Regions from separate parts of the Priestia sp. YIM B13491 genome, predicted to be linked through region 4. Evidence: riboswitches for the same ligand, from Rfam matches in the RefSeq annotation. Region 4 holds a riboswitch; each other region holds the start of a gene.
The links. Region 4 has a riboswitch for cyclic di-AMP ahead of ACFX4E_RS04040 (APC family permease). Riboswitches for the same ligand answer to the same signal wherever they lie in the genome.
Positions count from the first base shown of each region.

Region 1: another riboswitch for cyclic di-AMP. It lies ahead of ACFX4E_RS04995 (potassium channel family protein); the one in region 4 lies ahead of ACFX4E_RS04040 (APC family permease).
Region 2: another riboswitch for cyclic di-AMP. It lies ahead of kdpF (K(+)-transporting ATPase subunit F); the one in region 4 lies ahead of ACFX4E_RS04040 (APC family permease).
Region 3: another riboswitch for cyclic di-AMP. It lies ahead of ACFX4E_RS27450 (glutamate/proton symporter GltT); the one in region 4 lies ahead of ACFX4E_RS04040 (APC family permease).

Region 1 covers NZ_JBHZOR010000001.1:974,242-981,945, reverse strand. Annotated here, with positions in the region: gene ACFX4E_RS05015 (tetratricopeptide repeat protein) at 1-437, opposite strand, end outside; gene ACFX4E_RS05010 (YjcZ family sporulation protein) at 612-698, shown strand; gene ACFX4E_RS05005 (YjcZ family sporulation protein) at 887-967, opposite strand; gene ACFX4E_RS05000 (TrkH family potassium uptake protein) at 1,294-2,613, opposite strand; gene ACFX4E_RS04995 (potassium channel family protein) at 2,617-3,276, opposite strand; cyclic di-AMP (ydaO/yuaA leader) riboswitch at 3,401-3,545, opposite strand; gene ACFX4E_RS04990 (carboxymuconolactone decarboxylase family protein) at 3,661-4,119, opposite strand; gene ACFX4E_RS04985 (Lrp/AsnC family transcriptional regulator) at 4,240-4,695, shown strand; gene ACFX4E_RS04980 (peptidyl-prolyl cis-trans isomerase) at 4,970-5,872, opposite strand; gene ACFX4E_RS04975 (S1C family serine protease) at 5,869-7,143, opposite strand; gene ACFX4E_RS04970 (response regulator transcription factor) at 7,366-7,704, shown strand, end outside.
Region 2 covers NZ_JBHZOR010000003.1:247,833-255,536, forward strand. Annotated here, with positions in the region: gene kdpC (potassium-transporting ATPase subunit KdpC) at 1-391, opposite strand, end outside; gene kdpB (potassium-transporting ATPase subunit KdpB) at 405-2,480, opposite strand; gene kdpA (potassium-transporting ATPase subunit KdpA) at 2,502-4,163, opposite strand; gene kdpF (K(+)-transporting ATPase subunit F) at 4,188-4,274, opposite strand; cyclic di-AMP (ydaO/yuaA leader) riboswitch at 4,639-4,781, opposite strand; gene ACFX4E_RS12130 (hypothetical protein) at 4,797-4,934, opposite strand; cyclic di-AMP (ydaO/yuaA leader) riboswitch at 5,007-5,149, opposite strand; gene ACFX4E_RS12135 (undecaprenyldiphospho-muramoylpentapeptide beta-N-acetylglucosaminyltransferase) at 5,307-6,374, opposite strand; gene ACFX4E_RS12140 (CHY zinc finger protein) at 6,552-6,887, shown strand; gene ACFX4E_RS12145 (ArsR/SmtB family transcription factor) at 6,907-7,221, opposite strand; gene ACFX4E_RS12150 (putative quinol monooxygenase) at 7,426-7,704, shown strand, end outside.
Region 3 covers NZ_JBHZOR010000021.1:12,022-19,725, reverse strand. Annotated here, with positions in the region: gene ACFX4E_RS27465 (EcsC family protein) at 1-605, opposite strand, end outside; gene ACFX4E_RS27460 (DedA family protein) at 630-1,235, opposite strand; gene ytvI (sporulation integral membrane protein YtvI) at 1,395-2,426, opposite strand; gene ACFX4E_RS27450 (glutamate/proton symporter GltT) at 2,640-3,899, opposite strand; cyclic di-AMP (ydaO/yuaA leader) riboswitch at 4,006-4,145, opposite strand; gene ACFX4E_RS27445 (undecaprenyl-diphosphate phosphatase) at 4,419-5,243, opposite strand; gene ACFX4E_RS27440 (hypothetical protein) at 5,701-5,991, shown strand; TPP riboswitch at 6,073-6,187, shown strand; gene thiC (phosphomethylpyrimidine synthase ThiC) at 6,301-7,704, shown strand, end outside.
Region 4 covers NZ_JBHZOR010000001.1:790,139-797,842, forward strand. Annotated here, with positions in the region: gene ACFX4E_RS04015 (methionine gamma-lyase family protein) at 1-867, shown strand, start outside; gene ACFX4E_RS04020 (MerR family transcriptional regulator) at 1,058-1,465, shown strand; gene glnA (type I glutamate--ammonia ligase) at 1,549-2,883, shown strand; gene ACFX4E_RS04030 (hypothetical protein) at 3,506-3,640, shown strand; gene ACFX4E_RS04035 (N-acetylmuramoyl-L-alanine amidase) at 3,805-4,839, shown strand; cyclic di-AMP (ydaO/yuaA leader) riboswitch at 5,031-5,170, shown strand; gene ACFX4E_RS04040 (APC family permease) at 5,333-7,159, shown strand; gene ACFX4E_RS04045 (cation diffusion facilitator family transporter) at 7,269-7,704, shown strand, end outside.

The DNA of each region.
Region 1 (7,704 bases), 180 kb from region 4:
TCCCGGGCATAGGCGATTTGTTCTTTCGCTTTTTCCATTTCTTTTAATTGAATATAGGTTTTGGCGAGTTCGAGCGGCAGCATAATCCCTTCAAAACCAAGATCTTGCGCCCGCTGCAAATAAGACAGCGATTTTTCGTAATTCCCTCCAAACATAAGCGGAGTTTCCCGGTATTTTATTCCTCGAACGAAGTGCGCCAAGCTTGAAGATGGATTTAATGTTAGTGCCTGATGAAGAGCTCGGTCCATTTCTAAATTTAATACCATTTTTTCAAAGATAATTGATTCTTCGATTTGCTTTGCTAAACAAACCGCTAAGTAACAGTACAAATCAGATGCTTGAGGTTTTTTCTTCATTTCTTGTTGAATTTCGCGTTTGACCTCTCTCCACTTTCCCTCTTCTAGCTGATTCATGACGTATTCTACATGTATTCCCACCACTTTGCCCTCCTTTTCCTCTTTATCATAAAGGATTTCTGCACAAATGAAAAAAGTAAGTGTTCTTCATTCTTCTCAAAAGATCGTTACCGTTAAAAAATAGGCAAATTTCTCAATCACTTAACCCAATTAGTACATAGGATATAGAGACTTTTACTAAAGGAGGTTACACATATGGGCGCAAAAGGCGGTTTTGGTTTTTCATTTATCGTTGTTTTATTTATTCTATTAGTAATCGTAGGGTGTTCTTGCTACTACTAATTTCTAGAGGGGATGAACATCATTCATCCTCTTATTTCAAAAAAAAACCATGCTTTCGCATGGCTACATACCGATTAGATGAATGAGTAGAGGAACTCATTGTTCGGCAATATTGAAGAAATTTTTGGTTTTTACTTCCGCCTAGTATGCCCTTTTTGACGGGGGCTATGCGTAAATAAAGTTAACGTTTAAAAGCGAAAGCCAGACGCACCTACAATAACAAGTAAAACAAATAACACAACGATTAACGCAAAATTTTGTTTTCCCACGTACCATCCCTCACTTCCTATTATCTGCTTTTAGTGTATGCAACAGCTTGGCAAAATGTTTAGGACAGGGGTGCGGATTTTTCCAATGAGAAAAACCTTCAAATTCCGCCAAAAAAAGTGAATCATATTTTTGTTTCTTTCGTTATATATAGTAAGAGATTTTTTACTATAAAAAAGGGGGACCTTTAATGCGCCGACATTCCAAATTGCCCATTGTTCTTGTCTTTGCCTTCTTTTTATTCATCGCAACTGTTTTGTGCGTAACCTCTTATATGTCTTGAACGTATAAATAATATAAAAAAATCGCCTTATCGAAGGCGATTTTTCTACCCTAGCATTATATCTTCATTTGGATAACGAACAGCTTCGCGCTTTTGCTTAGATAATGAAAACGCAAGCGTTAATGGCCCCACTTTTCCTAAAAACATGATAAAGATAATAATTACGCGTCCAAAGTACGAAAGTTCAGGAGTTGCTCCCATTGATAAACCTACTGTTCCAAACGCTGAAACAACTTCAAACATAATTTTTACAAACGGAAGGTTTTCCGAAATATTTAACAGGAAAATGGCCCCAAATACAAACATAATTGAAATCATCGTGATGGCTAGTGCCTTAAACACGTGAAGAGGAAGAAGTCGTCTCTTTAACAGCACAATATCTTCCCGGCTTCGTAAAAATGCCCATACAGAAAAAACAATCACCACAAACGTTGTTAGTTTAATACCGCCTCCTGTTGACGCACTTCCTGCACCAATAAACATTAATAAGACCATTAAAAAGACCGTTGCATCATGCAGGTGAGCTAAATCAATTGTATTAAATCCAGCGGTTCTTGTCGTTACTGCTTGAAAATAAGAAGCCCATACTTTGTCTCCTAATGATAAATTTCCGAGCGTATGCGAATTGCTGTACTCTAAGAAAAAAATAAAAAGCATGGCAATCACATTAATCGCAAACGTGCTGATAATCATAATTTTTGAATGCAACGTTAGTTTTTTATACGATTTTTTCACCCACATATCAGCAAGAACGGTAAACCCTAACCCGCCAATGATGAACAAAAAAGAAATCGTTATGTTAATAATAGGATCTCCAACATACTGTACTAAGTTATCAGACAGTAGTCCAAACCCTGCGTTATTAAAAGCTGAAATTGAATGAAACAAGCTAAAGAACAGCCCCTTAGACCATCCGAATTCCGGAACCCAGCGTATCGCTAAAAAAATAAGTGCAATAAACTCAATTAAAAATGAAAAGATAAACAGCCTTTTAACTAGCAGGACAACTCCGCCGACGCTTGTTTGATTTAATGCCTGCTGAACGAGCATACGCTCTTTAAATCCAATTTTTTTACCTAGCATCATAAAAATCAACACGGCAAATGACATAATGCCAAGACCGCCTATTTGAATTAACAGCATAATGATCGTTTGACCGATGACGGTAAAACGCGTACCTGTATCTACGACGGCTAAGCCGGTCACTGTCATAGCGGAAGTAGATGTAAAAAGGGCGTCTACCCATCGGATTGGCTCAGTAGTAGAAAAAGGCATCATCAATAGAAGAGCACCCATAATAATTCCTCCGCCAAAAATGGAGACAAGCAGCTGCGGAGGGGTGAGTTTAATGATTTGTTTTTTCATGAGTTAAACTCCTTCTTCTTCAAAACGGTTCAAATCGCGGTTATGTCCGATAACAATAAGCATATCTCCTTGTTCAATTATTTCATGCGCGGTAGGCGAAATCACCATTTCCCCGTCTTTTCGCTGAAAGCCGATAATGTTGCAGCCGTACTTGGCACGAATGTTTAAATCAAACAGCGTTTTATTATGAAGTTTCTTAGAGGCGACAATTTCGACAATACTATAATCCTTTGATAATTCAATGTAATCAATGATTTTTTCTGACACTACGTGATGAGCAATACGTTTAGCAATATCACGCTCAGGATGAATGACTTTGTCTGCTCCTATTTTCTCCAGCACTTTTTGATGATACATATTCACTGCTTTTACCCATACTTGCTTAACGCCCATATCTTTTAAAAGCATCGTTGCGAGAACGCTTGCTTCGATATCATCCCCAAACGAAATAAGAGCATGATCAACATTGCGAATACCTAGCCCCTTTAAGCTAGCTTCATCAATCGCGTTTGCTTGCACAACATATGTAGCTGAGTTGCTAAATTTATTTACTACCTCCTGATTGCGGTCAATAGCGAGCACATCCACATCCAGATTAGCAAACTCTTCAACCAAACTGCCTCCAAAACGACCTAATCCCAATACAGCAAACTGTTTTTTCATAATGTATTTATTCCTTTCTTCAACTGCTGTGTGTTCTCTTAGCTTATACTTTTTCTAAAAAATTACATCTTTTTCTTAAAAAAAGCGCAAAAAAACACAGGAAGGCTCCTGTGTTTTTTCACACTCTTCCCCCTCAAAACGCTTGCGAAGTTAGCTGTCGGGTTCGGGTTTTAAGAGTAACCCTACCTTTTTAAGGATTCACCCCGAAGCACAATATGTGCGTAAATAATGGGTCCTCCGCTCCGTAATGGATTAAGCGATTTTTATTCAAATGTCTATGATCTATTTTTTAGAATAATCGATTCGATTCATGATACGTTTCACTTCACGAAAGCTATCTTACTCCTGTGAATTTTGTCTGTCAAGATATTTTTAGGGAAGACCTCACTTGCCCTGCAAGCTGCAAAAATCATATAAATCTAAACTGACAATCATTTTGTGAAATTGATCAAATAAATTAATAACAGCTAAAAGCTCTAACAGCTGCGTATCACTGTAAAATTTCTTTAATTGATCCATATCAGCATCGGTCAACTCCCTTGGACGCACTCGGTATACATCAATAAATCGAAACAGCAGTCGATCTTTTTCTTCCAGCTCTTTTTCTCTTAACACTTTTTGATTAAGCGTCTCATCGCCTACATATGACATGCTCATACATGTCTCACAGCCGTTAACACCTGCTAGATAAAGCCTTATTTTTTCCTTAGTCTCTCTCTCTACTATATCGCTGTTCCAAAGCGTGTTGTAAAGTTCATCATACAATCTTTTTACATGCGGAATTAAATTCAATGCTTTTTCAAAATTTGTTCCCTCTTCGTTTGCTAACAAAACTCTTGCCATTTTTTACTCACTCCTTTTTAATTATTATAGTAAGAAAAATGGAAATTTCAGATTACATATAAAACATTTTATCTACTATTACTAATCAAATGAAACGTTAATGAGAAAGAAGGTTTTCAATTGAAAATTGATGAAATTGATTTATCGATTTTGCAGGCGCTGCAGCAAAACAGCCGCCTTTCCTTACGAGAGCTAGGAAAACAAATTAACTTGTCTCCTCCTTCGGTGGCAGAGCGAGTAAGGCAGCTAGAGAGCTTTGGTGTTATAAAAGGGTATACGATTGATATTGATTATGAAAAGCTGCACCTGCCCGTGTCGTGTTTTATTGAAGTAACGATGAAAAACGGCGAGCACGAGCGTTTTAAACGATTTATTTCTCATTATCCCTACGCTTTATTCTGTGAACGCATCGCCGGGCAAGCCTGCTTTATTACAAAGCTTCAGCTTCCTCACCTGCACGTACTCGAACAATTTATTAACGAAATTACACCTTATGCCAAAACGATTTCACACATCGCCCTTTCTCACGTAGAGATGGCTCCTGCGTTATTGAGTCATTTAAAAGATGAAAAGTGATTGAAACGTAACGAAAAAATCCGAACGATTCATCGTTCGGATCTTCTTTCCACTAAACTACTTTTGTCCCAAGCTCTTTTGTTCGTCCAACAGCATAAAAAATAACCCTCCAAAGCTGGAGGGTATAAATTTTCCGAATAATGAAAGTTTTACAACTTCATTTTATCAGGTGCCGACATTTCTGTCTACTTAAAAATGTAAAAGAGCTCTCTATTAATAGAAAGCTCTTTTACCTGCTTGTTTTTTGAAAACAATCAATCTATATAAAAGGGAACTACCTAAGGTTGAACGTCACGTGAAACCTTGGCAGTTCATCCTGGATATAGCGGTTGATATGATTCAAAACAAGTTCTTTCATCATTTCTTCTTTGACTTCTGATTCCGTTTTTTTATCTTTTTGTTTTAAAATAAAAATGTAATAGACTTTACCCATTTTAATGGGCTCACTACTCTCTCCGATGTGCTGTTTTTTTAAAACATCTATAAAAGAGGGAGATAGACTTGAAAGCTTTAGATTACCAGCATTCTCTATTTTGCTGATTGTCTGGACATCAGCATATTTTTTTTGAACGTCTTGAAGGGATATTCCCTTTTGCAGTTCAGCCGCAGCGGCAGAGGCATCATGTAAAGTGGAAAAAGCCAGCTGCGTAAAAGCTACACGCGTTAGATCGTTTTCAATACGTTTATAGTAAGCAGTTAGTTCATCAGACGTAATTTGTTTACGGAAATATTCTTCTAATTTAAACTGATTCGTTAGCTGGTTGGTTACATCACTGGAACGAATATTTAACACTTCATAACCTTGTTTTCTTGTATCCTGGTCATATGAGCGTTTAATTTGCTTCCACATATCCTCGACTTGTTTTTGTACTTTATCGCTTGTCTTTAGATGCGAAATTAAGATTTTTTGCATAACAAGCTGCCGCAATAACTCTTTGCGGTAGCTTGTATCATTTAGCGGAGCATCTGGATTTAAGAACCCTTCAACGGCTAAAAAACGGTTGAATTCAGCTCCTGTCACCTTGCCTCCCTCATACGCTGCCAGTTCTTTGGTAGAAGATAGCTGACTAATTTCTACAGAAGGAAACATCGTGTTTGAATGCTTCCCTCCGCAGCCGGTTAAAAATCCGAACGCTGTTAATACTGCTAGCAGCAGCTTTAACGGTGTTGAACTCATCCATTGTTATCCTGCTGCTCTGAAAGCTTCAGAGAAATAGTTTGTTTTTTTCCATTTCGATACACGTCTAATTTTACCGTGTCTCCTACTTTGCGTTTTGTGTATAGATATTGACGTAAATCACTGGATGTTTTGACTTCATTTCCATCGATGGCAACAATCACGTCTTTTGATTGTAAACCTGCATCAGAAGCAGAAGAGAATGGTTCAACCGTCGTTACGACAACTCCTTCAGACGTATCGCTGGTTAGGCCTAGCTGGTTTTGTTTTGTTGCAGCTGAAAGCTGACCTACATCTTGAAGACCTACCCCCATATATGGACGCGTTATTTTTCCGTTTTTCATCAGCTGTTCAATCGTCGGCTGCACTTCATCACTTGGAAGAGCAAAGCCGATGCCTTCTACATTGTCTTCTGAAATTTTCATACTGTTGATGCCGACTACTTCACCGGAAGAATTGATAAGTGCACCGCCGCTGTTTCCTGGATTAATCGCCGCATCCGTTTGAATTGCATCTACGTTCCAATTTTCTGAAATAGGGACAGAGCGTTTTGCTGCGCTCACAATACCTTGTGTGACCGTACGAGAAAATTGTTCACCAAGAGGATTTCCGATTGCAAGCACCGTTTCACCCGCTACTAAATCCGATGATTTCCCGAACTTCGCCACTTGTTCAACATTTTTGTCAGACATCTCAAGCACCGCTAAATCCGTTAGCGCGTCAGCTCCGACAATTTTAGCTTTTTCTTTTTGTCCGTTTGAAAGTGACACTTCTACTTCGCTTGCGCCGTCAATAACGTGGTTATTGGTCACAACGTATGCTTTTCCATTTTCTTTTTTGAAAATAACACCGGAACCCGTTCCTGCTTCTTGCGTTTGGGTATCTCCAGAAAATGGATTTGTTTGCTGCTGAATATTGTTCACGCCTACAACAGCAGCTGATACTTTATTTACAACTGAAACAAGATCTGACTGATTGACGGTTGTGCTTACTGTTCGAGGCGTTGTGCTCGTTGTTGTTGCCGTTTGAGTCTGCGTTGTTTGATTCGCTGTTTGCGTATCAGCTGAATCCATTAACCCCAGCTGGGGAGCACCGTATAACACAATTCCTCCTCCAAGTACTGCTCCGGCGATAGAAGATGCAATCACTGGAAATAAGCGTCTTCTTGGAGGCTGTGATGATGACGCAGGCTGATACTGATCGTAGCGCTGCTGGCGATTTTCGTATTCTTCTTTTCGTTCTTGCTCTCTTTCATAATCACGTGGATCCATGAAAAACACTCCTTTTAACGTAGCAAATTTTATGTTATCTATACTATAAAATAAAAGTTTGGGATAAGTATCAAAACAATGTGTGAAATTGTGAAAAATTTCTTTATAACAGCAAACACGTAGTATAATAGCGGGTACATAGACCTTTAAAGACACGCGCATAGATGGCGCAATATGCTTTATTTACCTTAATTTTCATATATTCAGAGGAAGGTGTCAAATTTGAGCTTTACACTATATTTAGTAGAGGATGAACAAAATTTAAACGAAGTTTTAACCCTTTACCTTCAAAAAGAAGGCTGGGACGTTCGCTCATTTTTTAACGGCACGGAAGCCAAAGAAATGATTGCAACTCCTCCGCATCTGTGGATTTTAGATATTATGCTGCCTGACATTGACGGGTATCAGCTCATTCGCGAAATCAAGCAGCAAACGCCGCAAGTGCCTGTTATTTTTATCTCAGCCCGCGATGCCGATATTGACCGGGTTCTTGGGCTTGAAATGGGCAGCGACGACTATTTATCAAAGCCTTTTTTGCCTCGTGAACTAGTTATTCGAGCA
Region 2 (7,704 bases), on a different contig from region 4:
CGAGTCCAGAAGCCGAATTTGTGACGGCATCAACTGGAATTCCTTCTTTTGGCACCTCGTTTTCTTTTTTCCACGCCGCTACGGATTTCTCGATACGATTCGTAAGATCTTTATTTGAAGGTGCTAAATTCAACGACCCAGATCCTACCCCGTTATAATCGATACTAGAGACTCTGCCATGGAAAAATTCATTGCTTGTAAACTGCTGTCCAATGAGCTTAGAACCGATAACTTGGTGGTTGTTTGAATAGATTAAGCTGCCGTTTGCTTTACTTGGAATAGCTGTTTGAGCAATACCTGTCATCACAACAGGATAAATAAGACCACAAAGAATTATCATCATAATTGTTAAGCGAACAATAATGCTTCCCGTTCGTTCTGTTTGTATCATCGTTTCTTCTCCTCTACATTACAAATGAAAGTAGTAAGTCAATTGCTTTAATCCCAATGAATGGAACCAACACCCCGCCTAACCCGTAAATGAACAAATTTTTTCGCAATAGGGCGTTAGAACTCATCGGCTTATACGCAATTCCCTTCATGGCTAAGGGAATTAACAGCGGGATAATGACCGCATTAAAAATAAGCGCTGACAATACGGCAGATAGAGGTGAATTCAGCTTCATTACGTTAAGAGCCTCCATTTGCGGAATCGCCAAGGTAAACATCGCTGGAATAATGGCAAAATATTTCGCAATATCGTTTGCGATACTGAATGTAGTTAAGGCACCCCTTGTCATTAATAGCTGTTTTCCAATCGAAACGACTTCAATGATTTTTGTGGGATCGGAATCCAAGTCCACCATATTTGCTGCTTCTTTAGCAGCTGAGGTTCCGCTGTTCATTGCTAAGCCAACATCAGCTTGAGCAAGTGCAGGGGCATCGTTTGTCCCGTCACCTGTCATGGCAACTAACTTTCCCTGCTGCTGTTCGTATTTAATCACTTGAATCTTGTCTTCTGGCTTGCATTCCGCAATAAATTCATCTACTCCCGCTTCTTTTGCAATGGTTGCTGCGGTTAGCGGATTATCTCCTGTACACATGACTGTTTTAATGCCCATTTTACGAAGTTCCTCAAAACGTTCTTTCATTCCTGGTTTTACCGTGTCTTTTAAATAAATCAAGCCGTAAATTTTATCATCAGCGGCGACGGCAAGCGGCGTGCCACCAGCTCCTGCAATTTCGTTTGCTTTTTGCTGCAAATCAGAGGGAACCATCCCGCCATTTGACTCTACCCATGCCGTGACGGCGTCCACTGCCCCTTTTCGTACAGATACATTCTGTAAGTCAATGCCGCTCATTCGCGTTTCAGCTTTGAATTCAACAAACGTCCCTTCGGTTTTTTTAAGATCTTCTACTCCCATGCGGTTTTGAATAAAATCAACAACTGAGCGTCCTTCTGGTGTTTCGTCATAAAGAGAAGAAACAAACGCCCATTTGTAAAGTTCACGTTCGTCTGTGCCTTCTACAGTCGTTAATTGATGAGCCATTCGGTTTCCAAACGTAATGGTGCCGGTTTTATCTAAAATGATTGTGTTAATGTCACCAGCTGCTTCTACTGCTTTTCCTGACATAGCGATCACGTTAAACTGCGTAACTCGGTCCATCCCAGCAATTCCAATGGCCGATAATAATCCTCCAATTGTCGTAGGAATGAGGCAAACGAGCAGTGAAATTAAAATAGCCGTGTCCAGTTGAAAATGTAAGTAGTTTGTAAATACAGGAAGCGTCACAACAACTAGTAAGAAAATAATCGTCAAACTTGTTAAAACCGTATTTAGCGCAATTTCATTTGGCGTTTTTTGACGCTCTGCTCCTTCAACAAGCGAAATCATTTTATCTAAAAATGATTCACCTTGCTCACACGTAATTTTAACTGTAATTTCATCGCTGACAACTCTTGTACCTCCAGTTACAGAGTTAAAGTCCCCGCCTGCTTCTTTCAAAACAGGTGCCGATTCACCGGTAATGGCCGATTCATCAACAGATGCCAGTCCTTTAATGATTTCTCCATCTCCAGGAATCATTTCGCCTTGTGAAACGACGACGATATCTCCTTTTTTTAGTTGCGATGCCGAAACTTGTATCATTTGCCCGTTTTGAAGTTTATTAGCTGTAATATCACCTTTCGATTGCTTTAATGAGTTTGCCTGTGCTTTTCCTCGACCTTCTGCTAATGCCTCTGCAAAATTAGCAAAAACAATTGTGAAAAATAACACGAGAGATACGGCAATATTAAAGCCTGCGCTTACTGTACTTTCTCCGAAAAGATCTGGAACAACAGCTAAAAAAAGCGTAATAACAAACCCGATTTCTACTACGAACATGATAGGGTTTTTTATCATCGTTCTTGGACTTAGCTTGATAAAAGCCTGCTTTACTGATTGAATAAAAATCGATGAAGTTTGTTTATCTACAGCACCTTGAATGTGACTGTTACGATCCAATTCAAGATTATTCGTAAAATTCCGTTTATTCATTATAATCCTCCGCTTTCTTGATTACAGTGTCAAATACTCAGCAACCGGCCCAAGTACAAGCACTGGGAAAAACGTAAGTGCCCCTACAATAACGGTAGTTCCAATTAAAATGCCGCTAAATAAAGACGTATCCGTTTTAAATGTCCCAGGTGTTTCAGGAACAAGCTGCTTAGATGCTAGTGAGCTCGATACCGCCAGCATCGTAATTAGTCCGAAGTAGCGTCCAATATACATAACAATTCCCGTAGAAATGTTCCAAAACGGAGTTGCGTCACCGAGTCCTTCAAAACCAGAGCCATTGTTTGCTGCTGATGATGTAAATTCATACAGTGCCTGGCTTAACCCGTGAAAGCCTGGGTTTGATATACCTTCTATTCCTAAATGAGTAGTTAGCGCTACGGCTGTTCCTCCTAAAATTAGCAGCGGCTGCAGAATAAGCGTCACGGCGATGAGCTTCATTTCTTTTCCTTCAATTTTTTTACCTACGTATTCTGGTGTTCTTCCAACCATTAAACCTGATAAAAATACGGCGATGATGACGTACATCATGACATTCATAAATCCTGCTCCGACACCGCCAAATACGGTATTTAACATCATATTTCCAAGCGTTAACAACCCGGTAAGAGGTGTAAGGGTATCGTGCATGGTGTTGACCGCACCTGTTTCACTTGCTGTCGTCACGATGGCGTAAAGAGTCGACATACCGACACCAAAACGAACTTCTTTGCCTTCCATATAACCGCTCGCTTCATTTAGATGAAAAGCATCAAGTCTTGGATTGCCGCCCCACTCTGTTACAAACGCTGTGCTTAAAATAACGATAAACAGCATACTCATCGCTACAAACAAGATGCGGCCTTGCTTACGCTGTCCGATCATTTTTCCGTACGTAAAAGGAAGTGCTGTTGGCAATAAAAGCATAAGGACAATTTGTAATACATTGCTCAACGCGTTAGGATTTTCAAATGGATGGGCTGAATTAACACCAAAAAATCCCCCTCCGTTGTTGCCTAGCTCTTTAATTGAAAGAAAAGAAGCAACTGGTCCCCTTGCTATTTGCTGTGTTGCCCCTTCTAATGTATGGGCAGTCACCGTTCCGCTTAACGTTTGAGGGACACCTGAAATCATAAATAAAATGCCGGTTATAAAAGCGATAGGAAGTAAAACACGCGTAATTGATTTCACAAAATCAACAAAAAAGTTTCCTATTTCCTTCCCTGCCAACCCACGAATAAACGCGATTGCTACTGCAAATGCCGTTGCTGGTGCAGCAAACATCATAAATACAACGGCTGCCATCTGCGAGAAATAGGACAAACCTGATTCACCGCTGTAATGCTGCAAGTTCGTATTTGTCATAAAACTAATGGCCGTGTTAAAAGCAAGGGCCGGATCCATTCCTTTGATGTGGCTTGGGTTAAGCGGCAGTACCCCTTGAAACCGGAAGATAAGATACACCACAAAAATCATAAACGTATTCGCCAAAACGAGAGCAATTGCATATTGCTTCCACGTCTGATTATGCCCTTTAATTCCTGCCGCTTTAAACATCACCGATTCTATCTTTCCTACCAAGCTAGTGTTTTTATCGTTTGAAAACACATTCGCTATATAAATACCTACGGGCTTTGCAATAAGCGCTACAAAAACAAGCAGTAGCGCAACTGATAGTAGAAAAATCCCCACGTTTTATTCCTCCGCTTATTAAAATTGTTCTGGATTTAACAGTACATATACTAAATAAATTAAAACGAGAACTGAAATACCTAGCAAAATGAACGACACGTTCACTTCTCCTCTCTTTCGTCTACTACACGAGACGACCAGCAAATAATTCCGTACATAGCAGCTGTTAATATGACAAGCGTTCCCAGCATGATTATATCCAAGTTGCTCCCTCCTAACTGTTTCTTACCACCAATGATTAAGCGTAGTGACTGTTACCGTGCGTAAAGCATCACGCCCAAGTGAGCTAGCAGCGAAAGGTTATCTTTGATTATTCCTAACGTATTGTTGATCTCGTTTTAAAAGCCCTACTATATCCTCTTTACGGTGCAGACATAAGCTGCTCTCCTATTTTTCCATAAAAAAACCGCAGAAGAGAGTCCTCTTCCGCGGTTTAATGCACGACAAATAAGCCGTGATCGACACGAATTTTTTCACTCCCAAAACGCTTACGGAGTTAGCTGTCGGATTCGGGTTATGGAAGTAACCCTACTCAGTTAAGAGATTCACCCCTAGTACATACGTACAAAATATTGGGTCCCCCGCTCATAATTGATTAAGCGTATATTTGTTATTTAATTTTTAGACTTAATTATGGTTTTTACTGCTGCGTTTAATACTTTGATTAGCTAACATAGACAAATAGCGGTTTGCTAGATCAAAAGATTGCTGATCACATATTGCACGATATTCAATCATTTGAATCATTTGCTTAGATAAATGCATGTTAACGCTCCTTTCGCCTATATTTTGAAAGGAACGCGCTATCCGCTTTTATAGAAAACGGCCACGATTACACCATCCTCTCTCTTAACGCTTACGAAGTTAGCTGACGGGTTCGGGTCAAGAAAGTAACCCTACTCAATTATGAGATTCACCCCTAGTAATTGGTTCCTCCGCTCTTTCCCTCTCTTTCAGGAAAGACTCAGCGTTTCACTGTGGAACGTTTCATGAGAGTAATCTTACTCCTGTTAAAATTTACTGTCAACAACATTTTTTGAAATTTTAAAAGCTTTATTTTTTGCTGTTTATTCATTATTTTAAAATAATAGATTCAAAGAAAAAAGCGTTCTTATCTCCTCGATAAGAACGCTTTTTTTAGCTCATTTTCTCAATTTCATTTACAAGAATTGAAATGGCATCCGTTTTTGTTGCTTCACGCATTGTACGCTTCATCGTACTTGCCTGCTGCTGAAGCTCATTTACTTCACGCAAAAACACTTCTTTTGTTAACTGTTCTTCTTCCACAACCATACAGTAGCCTTTTTTCTTAAAGGACTGTGCATTTAAAATTTGATCTCCTCGGCTTTGTGCTTTTGACAAAGGAATAATCATCATCGGTTTATGAAGGGCTAAAAACTCAAAGATAGCATTTGATCCGCCGCGTGTAATCACATAATCAGTCGCCGCTAGAACATCTGGAAGCTGTTCATTTACATATTCTAACTGACGGTAGCCCGACTCTTTTTCAAGGCTTGTATCAACATTGCCTTTTCCGCACAGGTGTACAATTTGAAATTTCTTTTGCAGTTCAGGCAAGGACTCTCGAACAATCTCATTGATGCGACGTGCTCCTAAACTTCCGCCCATAATGGTTAAAATTGGGCGCTTATCATAAAAGCGAAGCCAGCTTTCCCCGTTCGCTGCGCTTCCGCTAAATAATTCTTTTCGAATAGGTGAACCAACAACCTGCACTTTTTCTTTTGGAAAATAGTTTGCCGCTTCATCAAAAGAAGTGAAAATTTTAGTGGCAAATTTCTGCGCAATTTTATTTGCCAGTCCCGGTGTTAAATCACTTTCATGAATGAACACGGGAATGTTTAGCGATTTAGCAGCCATTACAACAGGGACTGTGACAAAACCGCCTTTTGAAAACACAAGAGAAGGCTTTAACTTTTTCAGCACGCGACGTGCATCGCCAACTCCTTTTGCTACTCGAAATACATCTTTTACATTTTCCATATCTACGTATCGACGCAGCTTCCCGCTTGAAATCGCATGATATGGAACGTTTAATTTTGTAATTAATTCTTTCTCAATACCATTGTGAGAACCGACATAATGGATATCCCATTTTTCACTGTCTAATTCTTTCATAATGGCAATGTTTGGTGTTACGTGTCCAGCTGTTCCGCCTCCGGTAAAAACGATAACTTGCTTACTCATTTTTTCTTCCTCTCTTTACTTCACTTAATGGATCTGTTTTGACATCAATTTTTATCTGATCTTTTTAGCATGCAATCTGACATGTAAAACGATGGTTTTATTATAGCATTTTTCTTTTTACATATGTATGATAAGGCGTATAAAAGCATGCTATACTTTTCATAGGGAGTGATGATAATGAACAAATCTGCACCTATAGTAAAAGGTGATACGGTGGATTCCGAAACGCGCTGTACACACTATCATACGGATAAAGATATTATTGCAATAAAATTTTATTGCTGTAATACATATTATCCATGCTATCAATGTCATAACGGATATGCTGATCATGATATTAAAAAGTGGCCAAAAGCTATGTTTAATGAAAAAGCTATTCTTTGCGGAGTATGTAAACATGAGCTATCAATTCATGAATATTTAACCTGTAACTCGACTTGCCCTCACTGTCGTTCTTCTTTTAATCCTGGATGCAGCCTGCATGGACACATTTATTTTGAACAAAAAAGCTGAACAAAACATTGTTCAGCTTTTAAAATAACTGCTCATCTATATTTATAATGGAAGGAAGCAGACCTGGGAACAATTCCTCAAGCTCTTCTAAACGCAAGGAATAATAGTGCTGCGTACCTTCTATACGTAGTTTGATAATTCCAGCTTCGCGAAGTACTTTAATATGATGTGATAGCGTTGATTTTGATACATTTAATTTTTGATAATACGAACAGGTCTGCTCCTTTCTTGTCGCTAAACACTGTACAATTCGCAGCCGGTTAGGATCACTCAACGCGTGTAAAATAGGCGTTAATTTAATTTCAGATTTCGGTGGTTGATAAGGTTTTCTCATGCTTAAAATATAACACAGCTTCTTTTGTGTATCAATGTTCGATAACTTTCGAACTAAATTCCTTGCACTGTTATTTAATCGATGTTATAGTTTCATTGTTCGATGATATTCGAACTTATCTTCATTTTAATCATAAATTGAATGAAAGATTAAAAACAAAACAAATAATATAAAGCACCATCATTATTAAAGGAGGAATCACCCATGATTCATTTACAAGCTTCAATGAAAGTTAACCCAGCAAAAAGAGAAGAATTTTTAGAAAACGTACAAGAACTAATTAAGCATTCTTTACAAGAAGAAGGAAACAGCAACTATCAACTATTTGAAGATGCTTTTACACCTAACACATTTATGATGATTGAAGAGTGGAAAAGCGAAGAAGCAATTCAAGCACACAATAAATCAGCTCACTTCCAAAGTTTTGTAGCATTTGCTCAAACTGGCGTACTTGTAGCACCTTTAGATGTAAAAACATTACAA
Region 3 (7,704 bases), on a different contig from region 4:
CACCCTTGCAGCTGCTGCAAGCTCTGCGTTCGATTTCCGCTTGCTAATTCTTCTAAAATCGCACGTTTCCCTACAATGTCAGAAGACGAAAACTGCATGCATTTGACCATAAAAATTCGTTCCTCTTGCTCAGTGGGGTCGTACCCATAAGAAACAGCCACTTCTTGCAGTGTCTTAAGTGTAAGCCCTAATACAAAAGGAACATCAATCGCCAGTGTAAAAATCCCGCCTACCCCGGTTGTAGCTCCTTGCAGCTGTGCGTTCTTTTTTCGGACTTCAATAAAATGCTCTGCCAATTCATCCATTTCTTGCAGAGATAAATGCTGAATATCCTCTATCGAAAGTTGTTTCTTTTCTTGTAATTGTGCTGATGCTTTTTCTAGCGTGGCAGACGTATTAGCTAAATACTGGCCTCCATTATCAACATACTTAGCAATTTCATCTAATAATTTTTCTATTTTTTGATGAATGAACTTCGGCGTTACTTTATCTAAAGCTGAAAAAGGCAAACGAGCCAGCCGCTCCCAGAGAAAAAGTCCTTTTTGGTCTTTCTCCCACTTTTCAATTTTTCGTAACTCTACTCTTAACTGCTCATGCTCTGACATATCCTCACTCTTTTCCTCGATTTATCAGTTCTGCCCTACTTGTTTATTCCGCACATATTTAATGATAAAAAACAATGCAATTAAAACAACAATTCCGATTCCAATAGGCTGCATATATTGAGACACAATCGGCCCCACCTCTTTCCACTTAGGTCCTAACTTATATCCTAAATATACGTAAATAGCCGTTACTGGAAGCATCGCCACAAATGTATAAATAGAAAACAGCCATACATTCATTTTTGCCATCCCGCACGGAAAAGAGATAGCCGTGCGCACTCCTGGAATAAAGCGTCCAAAAAAAGCAACCCCGCTGCCGTACTTATTAAAAAAGCGATCGGCGGCGTCAATTTCTTTTTCTTTCACCAAAAAGTATTTTCCATATTTTAAAACCAGCGGTCGTCCACCGTAACGTCCCAGTGCATAAAGAGTCAACGGTCCACAAACACCGCCTACTGTACCTGCAAGGATAGCCAAATACAAGTTCATATCACCTTGGTACACCCAATACCCTACTAAAGGTAAAACAAGCTCTGCCGGGACAAATTCAAACGTTAATGCTAAAATTACGCCAAAATAAGAGAGCTGTTTTAGCGCTTCAATTAAAGAAAGTAAAACTGACTCTAACAAAAATTCTCCTCCTCATGTCATTAAATCTAAGACTGCAAAACTATAATTAACCGATTGATAGATAAAAACCAATGCGACATAGTTTTTTCCTTTCCCTCTTTACGTATTACGTACCACAAAAGTTTCAATAAAAAAAAGCGCTAGTTTTATCCAGCGCTTTTATAGTTTAAAGTTAATTTGAATAATACCTACTTTACGAAGAGCATCGTATAAAATAACTAAAGCCGGTCCTAAAAATAACCCGACAAAACCTAAAAGTTTAAATCCAATGTACAAACTAACTAGTGCAGCCAAAGGTGAAATACCCATATTTGTAGAAAATACTTTTGGTTCTACTACACGTCTTACTACCGTAATGACTCCAAATAGAATAAATAAGCCGATTGCTAATGAGTCATGCCCTTGCGTAAGAGCAAAAATCCCCCATGGAACGAGCACCGAGCCTGTCCCAAGGATTGGTAAAATATCGACAATTACAATTAATAAACTAAGAAGCGCGGTATACGGAACATCTAATAGCCAAAGCCCTACATAAGCCATTACAAACGTCATGACACTTAAGATAATTTGTGCCTTGATAAAACCAACCCCCGCTTGGATAAGCTGAGTGATGACAACTTGTAGCTTATATTTCGTTTCTTCTGTTAAAAATGACTTGATTTTATTTTTAATAGCAGGCAGCTCAAGGCTGATAAATACAAGCGCTACTAAATAAATAAGAAACTCTAATAGAAACCCAGGAACAGTAGCGGCAAAGCTAATGATAATTTCTACCGTACTTTTTAATAGAGAATCTAATGAATTTACGGTTTTTTCAAGCGTGCGCTCGATAGAAGAAATCACTTCTGTAGGAAGAGCGTTTGAATAGTATTTCCACTTAATAATAGTTGGATAAATCGCGGTTTCATAGATTTCTTTTACAAAGGAAGGCGCTATTTTTGAAAGAGCAACCACTTGCGTAACGATTGTCCGAACAATAAAAAATCCAATAAGTATGAGCGAAACAACATATAAAATGAAGGTCATAAGCACTGCATAGACTCTCTTCATTTTAAAAGATTGATGCAATTTTTGAACAATACCCTCAAGCGCTAATGCTGTTAATAAAGCAAACACAATCGGTAAACTGTAAGGGATTAACAAACATACGATTACTATCGAGGCGATGACCCATATTCGTTTTTTCCACATACTCTACTATCCCCCAACTAGCTAAGCTATCTCTATATTTATTGATAAAGAAAGGAACCAGTGACTGCTTTTATGTAAGAATAAAATTTGGATTTATTTATACCTGATGTTACATATTATAGGGTCAATTTCCATAATAATAAAGGAATTATTATGAAAAAAGCTACTTATTCTAATTTTTTGAATAGAATAAGTAGCTTTTTAATTTATAAATTAGCCGGCTCTCATGACCTCTGTACCTTTTTTAGGGTCAAATTTGCCTTCAGATTTAGACATCACAATTGCTGCTAGTGTGTTTCCTACTAAGTTAACAACCGTACGTGCCATATCCATGATTCTGTCTACTCCAGCAATGAAGGCTAATCCTTCTGCCGGAACACCGATTGTTCCAAGAGTAGCCAGTAATACAACAAATGATGTTCCTGGCACGGCAGCCATTCCTTTAGATGTAACCATCAATACAAGAATGAGCGTCAGCTGTTGAACGATCGTTAAATCAATACCGTACACCTGCGCTAAGAATAACGCTGCAATCGCTTGATAAAGAACGGAACCATCTAGATTAAATGTATAACCAATTGGTACAACGAACGATACGATAGCTTTTGGACAGCCCATCTTTTCAAGTTTTTCCATAATACGCGGAAGAACTGTCTCAGAACTAGATGTACTGTATGCTAACAACAGTTCATCTTTCATATAGCGGAACAAGTGGAAAATGTTAATTCCTGCCCATTTCGCGATTCCTCCTAATACAATAAGTAGGAAGAAAATTAACGCTAAGTAAACTAAGATAACAAGCTTTCCTAATGAAAGAAGTGACTCTAAGCCGAATTTTGAAACTGTTACACCAATTAAAGCAAATACACCAATTGGAGCCACTTTCATTACAAGGTTTACCACGTGAAACATTGCATGAGAAACGCCGTCGAAGAATTGTACAACTGGCTTTCCTCTTTCCCCAATTGCCGCTACTCCAAGTGCAAATAACACTGTAAAGAAGATAATTGCTAGCATGTCTCCTTCAACAATTGACTGGAAAAAGTTTGTTGGAACAATGTGTAAGAACGTTTCAGCCACTGACTTTCCTTCTTGCTGTTTTGATGTTTCAACGTATTGTGAAATATCACTCTTCTGTGCTGAATGAATGTCTACACCTTGCCCAGGATGAAAAATATTAGCAACCAATACACCGATTATAATTGCAAAAGTCGTAATAATTTCAAAATAGAGAATGGTTTTAACGCCGAGCTTTCCGACCTGTTTACCGCTCCCTGCTCCTGCAACTCCAACGACTAAGCTTGAGATAACAATTGGAATAACAATCATCTTAATTAATCTTAAAAATAGGTCTCCTAGCGGCTGTAGGTATGTTACTACACGCGGATCGTTAAACCAAATTACCCCTACAAGAACACCGAGGATTAATCCGGTAAAAATCTGCGTAGCCAAACCAAAACGAATTTTTTTCATAGATGTACCTCCCCAAAGATGTATGACATTTGTATATACTTTTCTGAAAAAACAAAAAAAGACTATTCTTAAGAAAGAACAGCCTTTTACTTACGCTATTTTGGGCTCTTTCTCTCAATGAAGCAAACGGGGTTAACTGTCGGATTCGGAATTGAGAGTTTCCTACCTTTTGTAAGGATTCACCCCAAGGCAGCTTTACTGCCGATAATGATTCCCCCGCTCTATACGATTAAGCTTATTATTCAGTTTTTATAAAATTAAAACGATCTATACGTTGTCATACGTTTTTTACAGTCAATAAAACTAAACAGAAGTCTTACTTTTACTTAACTTTATACTGCACAAATATTAATTTACTATTTTTCGACACGTTTTGTCAATACCCATGTTTATAAAACGCTTTCAAAAGGCGATAATATATATTTATGCAAAAAAGCTATTGCAACATTGCAATAGCTTTTTCTTGCTCTTTGAGTCTCTATTAGAAGCTTACGGGACTAAAGAACTCGCGTGTTTATTTTATAAAAATACAAAATATAGAATGGCTGCTAACACAATTCGATATAGTGCAAACGGTACTAATTTGATACGATTAATTAATTTCAGGAAAAAGCGAATAGATACCAGCGCAAAAATAAAGGCGCTGATAAAACCAGCAATAAAAAACGGTAGCGCATCTGATGTGAAATACTGCCAGTTTTTAACCAATGAAAGTCCACTTGCTCCTGCCATGATTGGCACTGCCATAATAAATGTAAAATCTGCCGCTGCCTTATGGCTCATTCCAAGAAGAACTCCTCCTGAAATCGTTGAGCCTGAACGAGAAAAACCTGGCCAAAGAGCAATACATTGAAACAGTCCTATACCCAGTGCTTGTCCATAAGACATTTGGTCCACCGTCTCTACACGCGGACGTTTAGGTCCAAACAAATCTGCTAGAATCATTAATACAGCTCCGACTACTAAGCCAATTAGCACCGTATTTAAAGAAAACAAATGTTCATCAATGTAATCATCAAACAAAAGTCCTAACACTCCTGCGGGTAACAAACCAACAATTACCTGCATTAAATTCAAGCGATTTGTCGGCCCAATTGGAGCAGCTGGCTTTTTTCCCAATCCTAATAAATTAATGAAACGATCTTTAAAAATAACTACTACTGCTAAGATCGACCCTAGCTGAATAACAATTTTAAATGTATTAGCTACTGGAGATGAAAATAATTCTTTGGAATTTAACCATAGGTCATCCACAATAATCATATGCCCAGTTGACGAAACAGGAGCAAACTCTGTTAAACCTTCTACAATCCCTAAAATGATTGCTACAATAATTTCCCACATAAAGCTATGTACCTTGCCTTTCTTTCAAATTAATAAGCTTATCGCTTAGTTTTACATGCTCAACTATTTTCCTATTTTGACACTTGCTTTTTTATCATAATTGTTAAAACTATGAAATACAATGTGTATTTGCAAAAAGATAAGAATCTTTAATAATTTGTAATAAAAACCTTACATGCTATAATCAAAAAACACGATATCAGCTTTTATTTATATTAGAAAGTAGTCACTATGTTCGGTATAAATTCCGGTTCCTTAGCTAAAAATGAATCATCTAGACTATTTTTCTTTAGTGTACAAAAATGACTAAATCATTATGTTTTTTCCATCCCCTTTACTGTCATCTATCATTTTAATCAACTAGTGCTTGCTTATACGGCATATCCCCTAAGTAATTTGAAACTTTTTTCTCTCTTTACTCGTATATAGTAGTATCTTTTTTAGGAGGCTTTTTACTATGAATGGAAATGTACGTACAATGAAATGGGTGACTGCTGGGTATGAAGCCTTGCTGGGAATTCCTTTAATTGGCGCCGGGATTGTTATGGGCTTTAGTTATACTCCTCTTTTTATTGGATTTATTCTTCATGCTATCACGCTCATTTTAGCTAATAGACGAGGGTTATCTGCGTATGGAAACATACTAGGGATTGTTACTTCACTGGTTGCTTGGATTCCATTTTTAGGGTTTATCATGCACATTATTACAGCTATTGTGATTGCAATCGATGCCGCTAGACAACGTTAATTGTCTAGCTTTTTTTATTTAAGGGTTGATTTTTTACCGAATGATGGTAAACTTAAGCCGTAAATTGAATAATTTGAATGTTATTTCTACTAGGGGTGTCTGATAGCTCAGACTGAGAGAAGAGTGCAATAAAACTCTTTAACCCTTTGAACCTGATTTGGGTTATACCAGCGGAGGGAAGTAGTCTTGAAAAGAATAGTATATGTTTATTCTTTTTTCGCCTATTCCATCGGGTTCTGTCTATCACAGAACCCGATTTTTTTATGGTTCGGTATAGCTACACTTTATGCGAAACCGGAGGAATATGTAATGTCAAAACAAAATGTATCAGTTTCTATGAAAAAGCCTTTTCCAAACAGTCACAAAGTATATGTCCAAGGATCCAGAGAAGACCTTAAAGTGCCTATGCGTGAAATTCATCAGTCTCCTACTACAGGATCTTTTGGGGAAGAAGAAAATAGTCCCGTACGTGTATACGACACGAGCGGTGTTTATACAGATCCCTGTTATGAAATTAATTTACAAAAAGGATTACCGGCTCTGCGCGAAAAGTGGATTGCAGAACGAAACGATGTAGAAACATATCAAGGCCGTACGGTTCAGCCACAGGATAACGGTTATTATGACGGTGATCCAAGAGATCAGTACGAGCGCTTTATCACTAAACGTTTACCTTTGCGCGCGAAAAAAAATCAAAATGTAACGCAAATGCACTATGCGAAAAAAGGAATCATCACGCCCGAAATGGAATTTATCGCTATTCGTGAACAGATGAATCCTGAAGTTGTGCGTGAAGAAGTAGCAAGAGGACGTGCAATTATCCCTAATAATATCAATCACCCTGAGAGCGAACCGATGATTATCGGCCGCAAATTCCATGTGAAAATTAATGCTAATATCGGAAATTCAGCTATTCGTTCAGCTATTGAAGATGAAGTAGAAAAAATGACATGGGCAACGCGTTGGGGAGCCGATACAATTATGGATCTATCAACAGGAAAGGATATTCACACAACACGCGAATGGATTATCCGCAACTCGCCTGTTCCTGTAGGGACCGTTCCTATTTACCAAGCGCTTGAAAAAGTAAAAGGCGTAGCAGAAGATCTAACGTGGGAAGCATACCGCGATACATTAATTGAACAAGCAGAACAAGGTGTTGATTACTTTACTATTCACGCAGGTGTTCTTTTACGTTATATTCCCCTGACAGCGAAACGTACGACAGGTATTGTTTCACGCGGAGGATCCATCTTGGCGCAGTGGTGTTTAGCTCATCATGAAGAGAACTTTTTATATACTCGCTTTGAAGAAATCTGTGAAATCTGTAAAGCATACGATATTGCTATTTCGCTTGGCGATGGGCTACGTCCTGGTTCCATTGCAGATGCTAATGATGAGGCACAGTTCGGTGAATTAGAAACGCTTGGTGAATTAACTAAAATTGCTTGGAAACACGATGTTCAAGTTATGATTGAAGGTCCTGGACATGTTCCAATGCATCTCATCAAAGAAAACGTAGATAAACAAATGGAAATATGCCAGGAAGCTCCCTTCTATACTCTTGGACCGCTTACAACCGACATCGCTCCAGGCTATGACCATATTACATCAGGTATTGGTGCTGCAATGATTGGCTGGTTTGGGACAGCTATGCTTTGCTACGTAACGCCAAAAGAACATTTAGGACTCCCGAATAAAGAAGACGTTCGC
Region 4 (7,704 bases):
GGCTCTTTAAAAGAATATAATATTAGCTATAAATCAGTAGATTTAACAGCGCAAGGTCAAGTGGATTTTGAAGAAGTGAAAGCGTCTATTCATGAGCACACAAAGATGATAGGCATTCAGCGCTCAAAAGGTTACGGCATTCGTCCTTCTTTTACAGTCGCGCAAATAAAAGAAATGATTTCTTTTGTAAAGAGTATTAAGCCTGACGTTATAGTATTTGTCGATAACTGCTACGGTGAATTTGTAGAAACAATCGAGCCAACGCATGTAGGAGCAGATTTGATGGCAGGGTCGCTTATTAAGAACCCCGGTGGAGGCCTTGCTAAAATCGGCGGTTATATTGCAGGACGAAAAGACCTAGTCGAAGCTTGTTCATACCGAATGACAACTCCTGGAATCGGTGCAGAAGCTGGAGCTACGCTGTATAGCTTACAAGAAATGTATCAAGGGTTCTTCTTGGCGCCGCACGTAGTCGGTCAAGCATTAAAAGGAGCGGTTTTCTCATCCGCTATTTTCGAAGAGCTAGGGATGCAAAGTGAGCCGAAGTGGAACAGTGAACGAACGGATTTAATTCAATCCGTGCAGTTCGATGACCGTGATAAAATGGTTTCTTTTTGTCAGGCTATTCAATTCGCCTCGCCAATTAATTCACACGTAACGGCCTATCCTGCTTATATGCCAGGGTACGAAGATGATGTGATTATGGCAGCTGGAACGTTTATACAAGGAGCAAGCCTCGAGCTGACGGCAGATGGACCTATCAGGCCTCCTTATGTCGCTTACGTGCAGGGCGGGTTAACGTATGCTCACGTAAAAGTAGCAATATGTATGGCAGTAGATCAAATGCTGACGAAAGAACTTTTATAAAATATAAGATAGAAAGACTATTTTCTCCCCGCTAAGAAAGAAAAGATAGGCTTATAAAAATAAACGAAATGCTATTTATTTGTATAGAAGAAATGTTCAGAAAAATTTATGTTAGAATTACTAACATTCGGTTGACAGGTGAACTAACATAGCATACAATGTAAATAGTTAATCCAAAGGAGGAACTGAAATGAGTGACAACATTCGAAGAAATACGCCACTTTTCCCAATTGGAATTGTGATGCAGTTAACTGAGTTGTCGGCTCGCCAAATTCGCTACTATGAAGAACATGAATTAGTTGCACCAGTAAGAACAGAGGGAAATCGACGATTATTCTCATTTAACGATGTTGATAAGCTGCTTGAAATCCGTGATCTTATTGAACAAGGTGTAAACTTAGCAGGTGTAAAACAGCTGTTTCATCTTCAAAAGGAGCAAAAAGGGCATAAGCAAGAAGAAAAAGTTGTGGCAGCAACAGCAAAGCCAGAATTAACGGACGATGAATTGCGAAAAATGCTTCGTGCAGAACTTATGCAAGCAGGCCGTTTTAATCGAGCAACTTTAAATCAAGGAGATATGTCCAGGTTCTTTCATTAATAAAGTTATCAATATTTATGCCGTTCGTATATGAGGGGTATAGATTATAAATATTATATAGAGATTTAGGGGAGGATCACACGATGGCAAAGTACACAAAAGAAGATATTTTCCGCAAAGTTCAAGAAGAGAATGTAAAGTATATTCGTCTTCAGTTCACTGACATTTTAGGAACAATTAAAAACGTTGAAATTCCAGTAAGTCAATTAGAAAAAGCGTTAGACAACAAAATGATGTTTGACGGTTCTTCTATTGAAGGGTTTGTACGTATTGAAGAATCAGATATGTACCTATTCCCGGACATTGATACATTTGTTATTTTCCCTTGGACATCTGAAAAAGGTAAAGTAGCACGTTTTATTTGTGACATCTACAATGCAGATAGAACTCCGTTTGATGGCGATCCACGTAATAACTTAAAACGTGTGTTAAAAGAGATGGAAGAGTTAGGATTTACTGATTTTAACCTTGGACCTGAGCCAGAGTTCTTCTTATTCAAATTAGACGAAAAAGGCGAACCTACATTAGAATTAAATGATAAAGGTGGCTACTTCGACTTAGCGCCAACTGACCTTGGTGAAAACTGCCGTCGTGACATCGTATTAGAGCTTGAAGAAATGGGCTTTGAAATTGAAGCATCTCACCATGAGGTAGCTCCTGGACAACACGAGATTGACTTCAAATATGCTGCTGCATTAAAAGCTTGTGATGATATCCAAACGTTCAAACTTGTTGTAAAAACAATTGCACGTAAACATGGCTTACATGCTACATTTATGCCAAAACCATTATTTGGTGTGAATGGTTCAGGTATGCACTGTAACGTTTCATTATTTAAAGATGGTCAAAACGCATTTTATGATGAAAACGGTAATCTAGAGCTAAGTGATACTGCTCGTCAATTTATCGCAGGTATCATCAAGCACGCACACAGCTTTACAGCAGTAACAAATCCTACTGTAAACTCTTATAAGCGTCTAGTGCCTGGATATGAGGCTCCTTGTTATGTTGCATGGTCTGCTCGTAACCGTAGCCCATTAATCCGTATCCCAGCTTCTCGCGGCGTAGGAACTCGTGTTGAGGTACGTAGCGTAGACCCAGCTGCTAATCCATATTTAGCAATGGCTGTTCTATTAAAAGCTGGTTTAGATGGAATCAAGAACAACCTTGAAGCTCCAAAACCTATCGATCGTAATATCTATGTAATGACAAAAGAAGAGCGTGTTGAAGAAGGTATCGTAGATTTACCTGCAACATTAGCTCAAGCTTTAGATAGCTTCCAATCAAACGAAGTTATGGTTTCTGCATTAGGTGAACACTTAGCAGAGCACTTCGTTGAAGCGAAAGAAATCGAATGGGATATGTTCCGTACACAAGTTCATCCTTGGGAACGTGACCAATACATGAGCCAATATTAATTCTTAAAAGTCCGAGAGATCGTTTATACGTTCTCTCGGACTTTTTTGTTTTCAAAATGAATAACATTGCGCATATTAAATATTGAACTAAACTGTTCATAAAATAAGTATAGCTGCCTGTCGTACAATTTACGGGAGGCTTTTTATTGTTTTGTTAGATACAGGAAAGAATTTAGTTATATGAATTAAAAAGGATAAGCTTTTTGTCTCATTGAATCTATATGTAAAAGTAGTGTATAACAGATAGAGAGATTGTTTATGTATTCACTCTGCACTTCAGTATAACTTCAGAGAATTTTCAGCCAGTCGTAGTATCATTAGAAAATACTGTTGGAGAGGAATGGAATGAAAATGCAAGAAGGGAATTTTTTCAAAGGTTTAGTAATAGGCATATTAATAAGCATTCCAATTTGGATTATTCTCATTGTTATAGGCGTTCTGCTTTTTAAATAGGTCTTAACGTTATAAATAATAGACCCTCTTGATCTATACTTTAATCAACCAGAATAGAATCTGGACCAAAAATATGTTAGGGGGGAGAGAAGATCCGCACGATGAATTGTGCGGATTTTTTTATTGGTAGGGTGAACGTAGATTTCATCTATTTAGTTGCTTCTAGCAGTTGATTGGAGGGAAAGGCGAAGACTCCTGCGGGAAAAGCGGAATAGGTGAGACCCCGCAGGAGCGCACGCGACGAAGAGGCTCACCAGCCGCCCGCGAAAAGCGAAGCCTTGCACGGAAATCAACAGCGATGTAACAAGCCATCCATACTAGCGCATTTATCCCATTTGTTCGTTTTTAGGTTGAAGTGATGTCGTTATGTCTCAATCTCCTTTTTTAGTAATTTTTCACTAAGTAGGCTAGTATACGTAGCACTTTTTTCCCCCATGCATATGTTAAAAATAAGGAGGGACAAGTAATATGAAAAAAATCTATCTTGATGCAGGACATGGTGGGGCAGATGCAGGAGCGGTTGGAGCAAACGGACTGTATGAAAAAAACTTAGTTTTAAAAATCCAACAATATTTAATAAGCTATTTAAATAGCACGTACAGTGATTTTACAATTAAAACCACTCGTACCACAGATGTTTTTTTATCGTTATCTCAGCGCGCTTCTCAAGCTAATTCGTGGGGCGCAGATGCATTTATGTCTATTCACGTAAATGCCGGTGGAGGAACAGGGTACGAAGATTATGTTTATAGAAGCGCTAGCAATGCCAGTAAAACGTTTCAATCGATTGTCCACGGCCAAGTACAGCCAGCGCTGCTGTCGTATAATCATCCGAATCGCGGTCGAAAATCAGCCAATTACGCGGTGCTTCGCTTAACAAATATGCCTGCAGTACTAACTGAAATAGCTTTTATTGATAACAGTACAGATGCAGCACTTCTTCAAAATGAAGCTTTTTTAAAAAGCATGGGTGAATCGTATGCAAAAGGAATTGCCGTATATTTAAATTTACCTCGTCGTGCAGTTCCAAACCCAAATCCAACACCAACTCCGAATCCATCGCCTTCTGAACCGGGTACAAAAACGTATACGATCAAGCAAGGAGATACGCTTTACAGTATTGCACAGAAGTACAAAATAACAGTACAGGCGCTTCAAGAAGCGAATACAGGGCTTTCTGATCCGTTAACACTGCAGGTTGGAAAAACAATCGTTATTCCTTCAGGAACTTCACCAACACCATCTCCAACACCACCTTCTGAACAATATCCACTTCCTAATGGAATTTTAAAACAAGGCGATTCTGGAGAAGCTGTGAAACAGCTTCAAAGAGCATTAAACGCGGTTAATTTTAAAGTAGGGTCAGTAGACGGAATATATGGAGTTCAAACGAAAGATGCAGTCAGACGTTTTCAACTTGTGTATCTTCCTTATGATGTAGATGGCATTTATGGTCCTCAAACGAAAAACAAGCTAGCAGCCGTTTTAAAAGCAAAAAGTTAAAGCAAAAAGGTCTTCTGTAAGCGGGCAGAAGGCCTTTTGTTTTTCTGTTAAAAGCGCCTTAAGCACTATTTTATGGTTTACGTAAAATAATGCTTTACAAACCATTTGTACGGGAGTATATTATCTAAGAACAAAGGATAGCTATGAAAGAAACATGTTATCGATCATACTCTTTAACCGAAAATTATATTGACCTGTTATCGCTTAATTCGTCAGAAGTGGGGGACCCAAATTTGTGCATTGTCACTTGGGGTGAATCCTTTTAAAAGGTAGGGCTACTCTCATAGCCCGAATCCGACAGCTAACCCCATAAGCGTTTTGGAGAGGAGGTTTAAGCTGTGTAAAAACGCTGAGAACCCTTAGTGTTTTTTTTGTGCGCTTTTTTAACATAAAAAGGTATTTTTAAGGAATAATATCACTTATTCATGAACTTGTAACGGAGCTTAGCAACGGACGGTCGATAGTAGCTAAGCAATCATCGGAGGGAAATTACGTGAACTATTCAGTTCTCAAAAGATTATTGATTGGAAAGCCGCTTAAAACAAAAGAGTTAGGCGATCAAAAGCTTAGTAAGCTTAAAGCACTGGCTATTTTATCGTCAGATGCTTTATCTTCAGTAGCTTATGGAACAGAACAAATTTTGATTGTACTTGCAACAGTAGGCGTCCTTGCTTATTGGTATTCAATTCCAATTGCGATTGGGGTATTGGTGCTGCTGACGGCTTTAATTCTTTCATACCGTCAAATTATTTATGCGTATCCGCAAGGCGGAGGAGCTTATATTGTTTCCAAAACCAATTTAGGAGAAAATCCTGGGCTTATCGCTGGAGGATCACTGTTGGTGGATTATATTTTAACAGTTGCTGTGAGTGTTTCAGCAGGAACCGATGCTTTAACTTCGGCTTTTCCAACGCTGCATCATTACAATGTAGTAATTGCGTGTATGCTGGTGATTTTTATTACAGTCTTAAATTTACGCGGGGTAACAGAATCCGCTTCTGTATTAGCTTATCCGGTTTATTTATTTGTTATTGCTCTTATTTTGTTAATAGCGGTAGGCTTTTTTAAAATAGCGACAGGTCAAGTTTCACCTGATCTTCATCCATCTCTCGGTACAGTAGTGCCAGGTATTAGTTTATTTTTATTATTAAAAGCTTTTTCATCAGGCTGTTCGGCATTGACAGGTGTAGAAGCTATTTCAAATGCAGTGCCTAACTTTAAAGAGCCAGGTGCAAAAAATGCGGTTCATACATTAATGCTGATGGGCGGTATTTTAGCCGTTTTATTTTCTGGCATCACGTTTTTAGCTTATTGGCTTGGCATTTCTCCAAAAGCAGATGAAACGGTTGTATCACAAATTGCATCGAGTGTGTTTGGACGAAATGGATTTTATTATTTTATTCAAGGTACAACAGCTCTAATTCTAGTGCTAGCGGCGAATACGGGCTTTTCAGCGTTCCCTTTGCTGGCTGTGAACTTATCGTCTGATAAATACATGCCAAGAATGTTTCAAATTCGTGGCGATCGACTAGGCTATTCAAATGGAATTGTGACCCTTGGAATTGCTTCTATTGTCTTAATCGTAGCTTTTAAAGGAGCGACTGAACAATTAATTCCTCTTTATGCAGTCGGGGTGTTTATTCCATTTACGCTTTCTCAAACAGGAATGATTGTCAAATGGCTTAGAGAAAAGCCGGCCGGCTGGCAAGGGAAGCTAACCATTAACTTAATTGGTGCCCTCATTACTTTAACGGTGCTAATCATTTTGTTTACAACGAAGTTTTCACAAGTATGGTCCGTGCTCATTTTCTTGCCGGTTATTGTCTATATTTTTCATCGCATTCATACGCATTATGAAGCGGTAGGAGAACAGCTTCGCATTAAGCAAGGAGAAAAGATTGGAAAGCTTGAAGGAAGTGTGGTCATTGTTCCTGTAGCAGGAATGACAAAGGTAGTAGAAAATTCATTAAATTATGCAAGAACGATTGGTGATACCGTTATTGCAGTGCATGTGGCCTTTGATCGAGAAAGCGAAAAGAGAATGGAAGAGAAGTGGGAGAAGTGGCAGCCCGATATTCGTATTGTTACGTTTCATTCTCAATACCGCAGCTTAGTGCGGCCGCTGTTTCGATTCATCGATATGGCTGAGGAAAAAGCGCGGGAAAACAATATGGCTATTACGGTCGTTATTCCGCAATTCATTACGAAAAAAAGCTGGCAAAATATCCTTCATAATCAGTCCAGCCTACTGTTAAAAGCACATTTGCTTTACCGTAAAAACGTAATCGTTACAACTGTACCGTATCGTTTTAAAAAATAATGAAACATGACTAAAAACCTCCAACTTAGATGTTGGAGGTTTTTAATTTTTAAATTCACATACACTAACCGTAATCGAATCTCATCAAAGGCGCAAACGGAGGGATTGTATGAGTGAATTAATTAAATTGTTGCGAAAGGGAAATAAATCGGCCATCATGGCCGCTATAGTGAATACCATTATTTCCATTATTAAAGGGGTTGCATTCGCTTTAACAGGGAATGTAGCAATGTTTGCTGAAACGATGCACAGCTTAGGAGATGCAGCTAATCAGTTTTTTGTCTTTATAGGTTCGGCATTAAGTAAAAAAGCCCCGACCAAACGATTTCCAAATGGTTTCGGCCGATTGGTTAATCTTGTTCTATTAGGAGCGGTTCTTGTAGTAGGGATTATGGCGTTTGAAACGATTAAAGAAGGATATCACCATATTCTTCATCCAACGAAGTCTTCAGGCTTTATTTTAAATATTGCAGTACTTGGCATCTCGGTATTGCTTGAGATGTTTGTCTTATTTAAGGCAATGAAAGAAATTTTGCACGATGTCG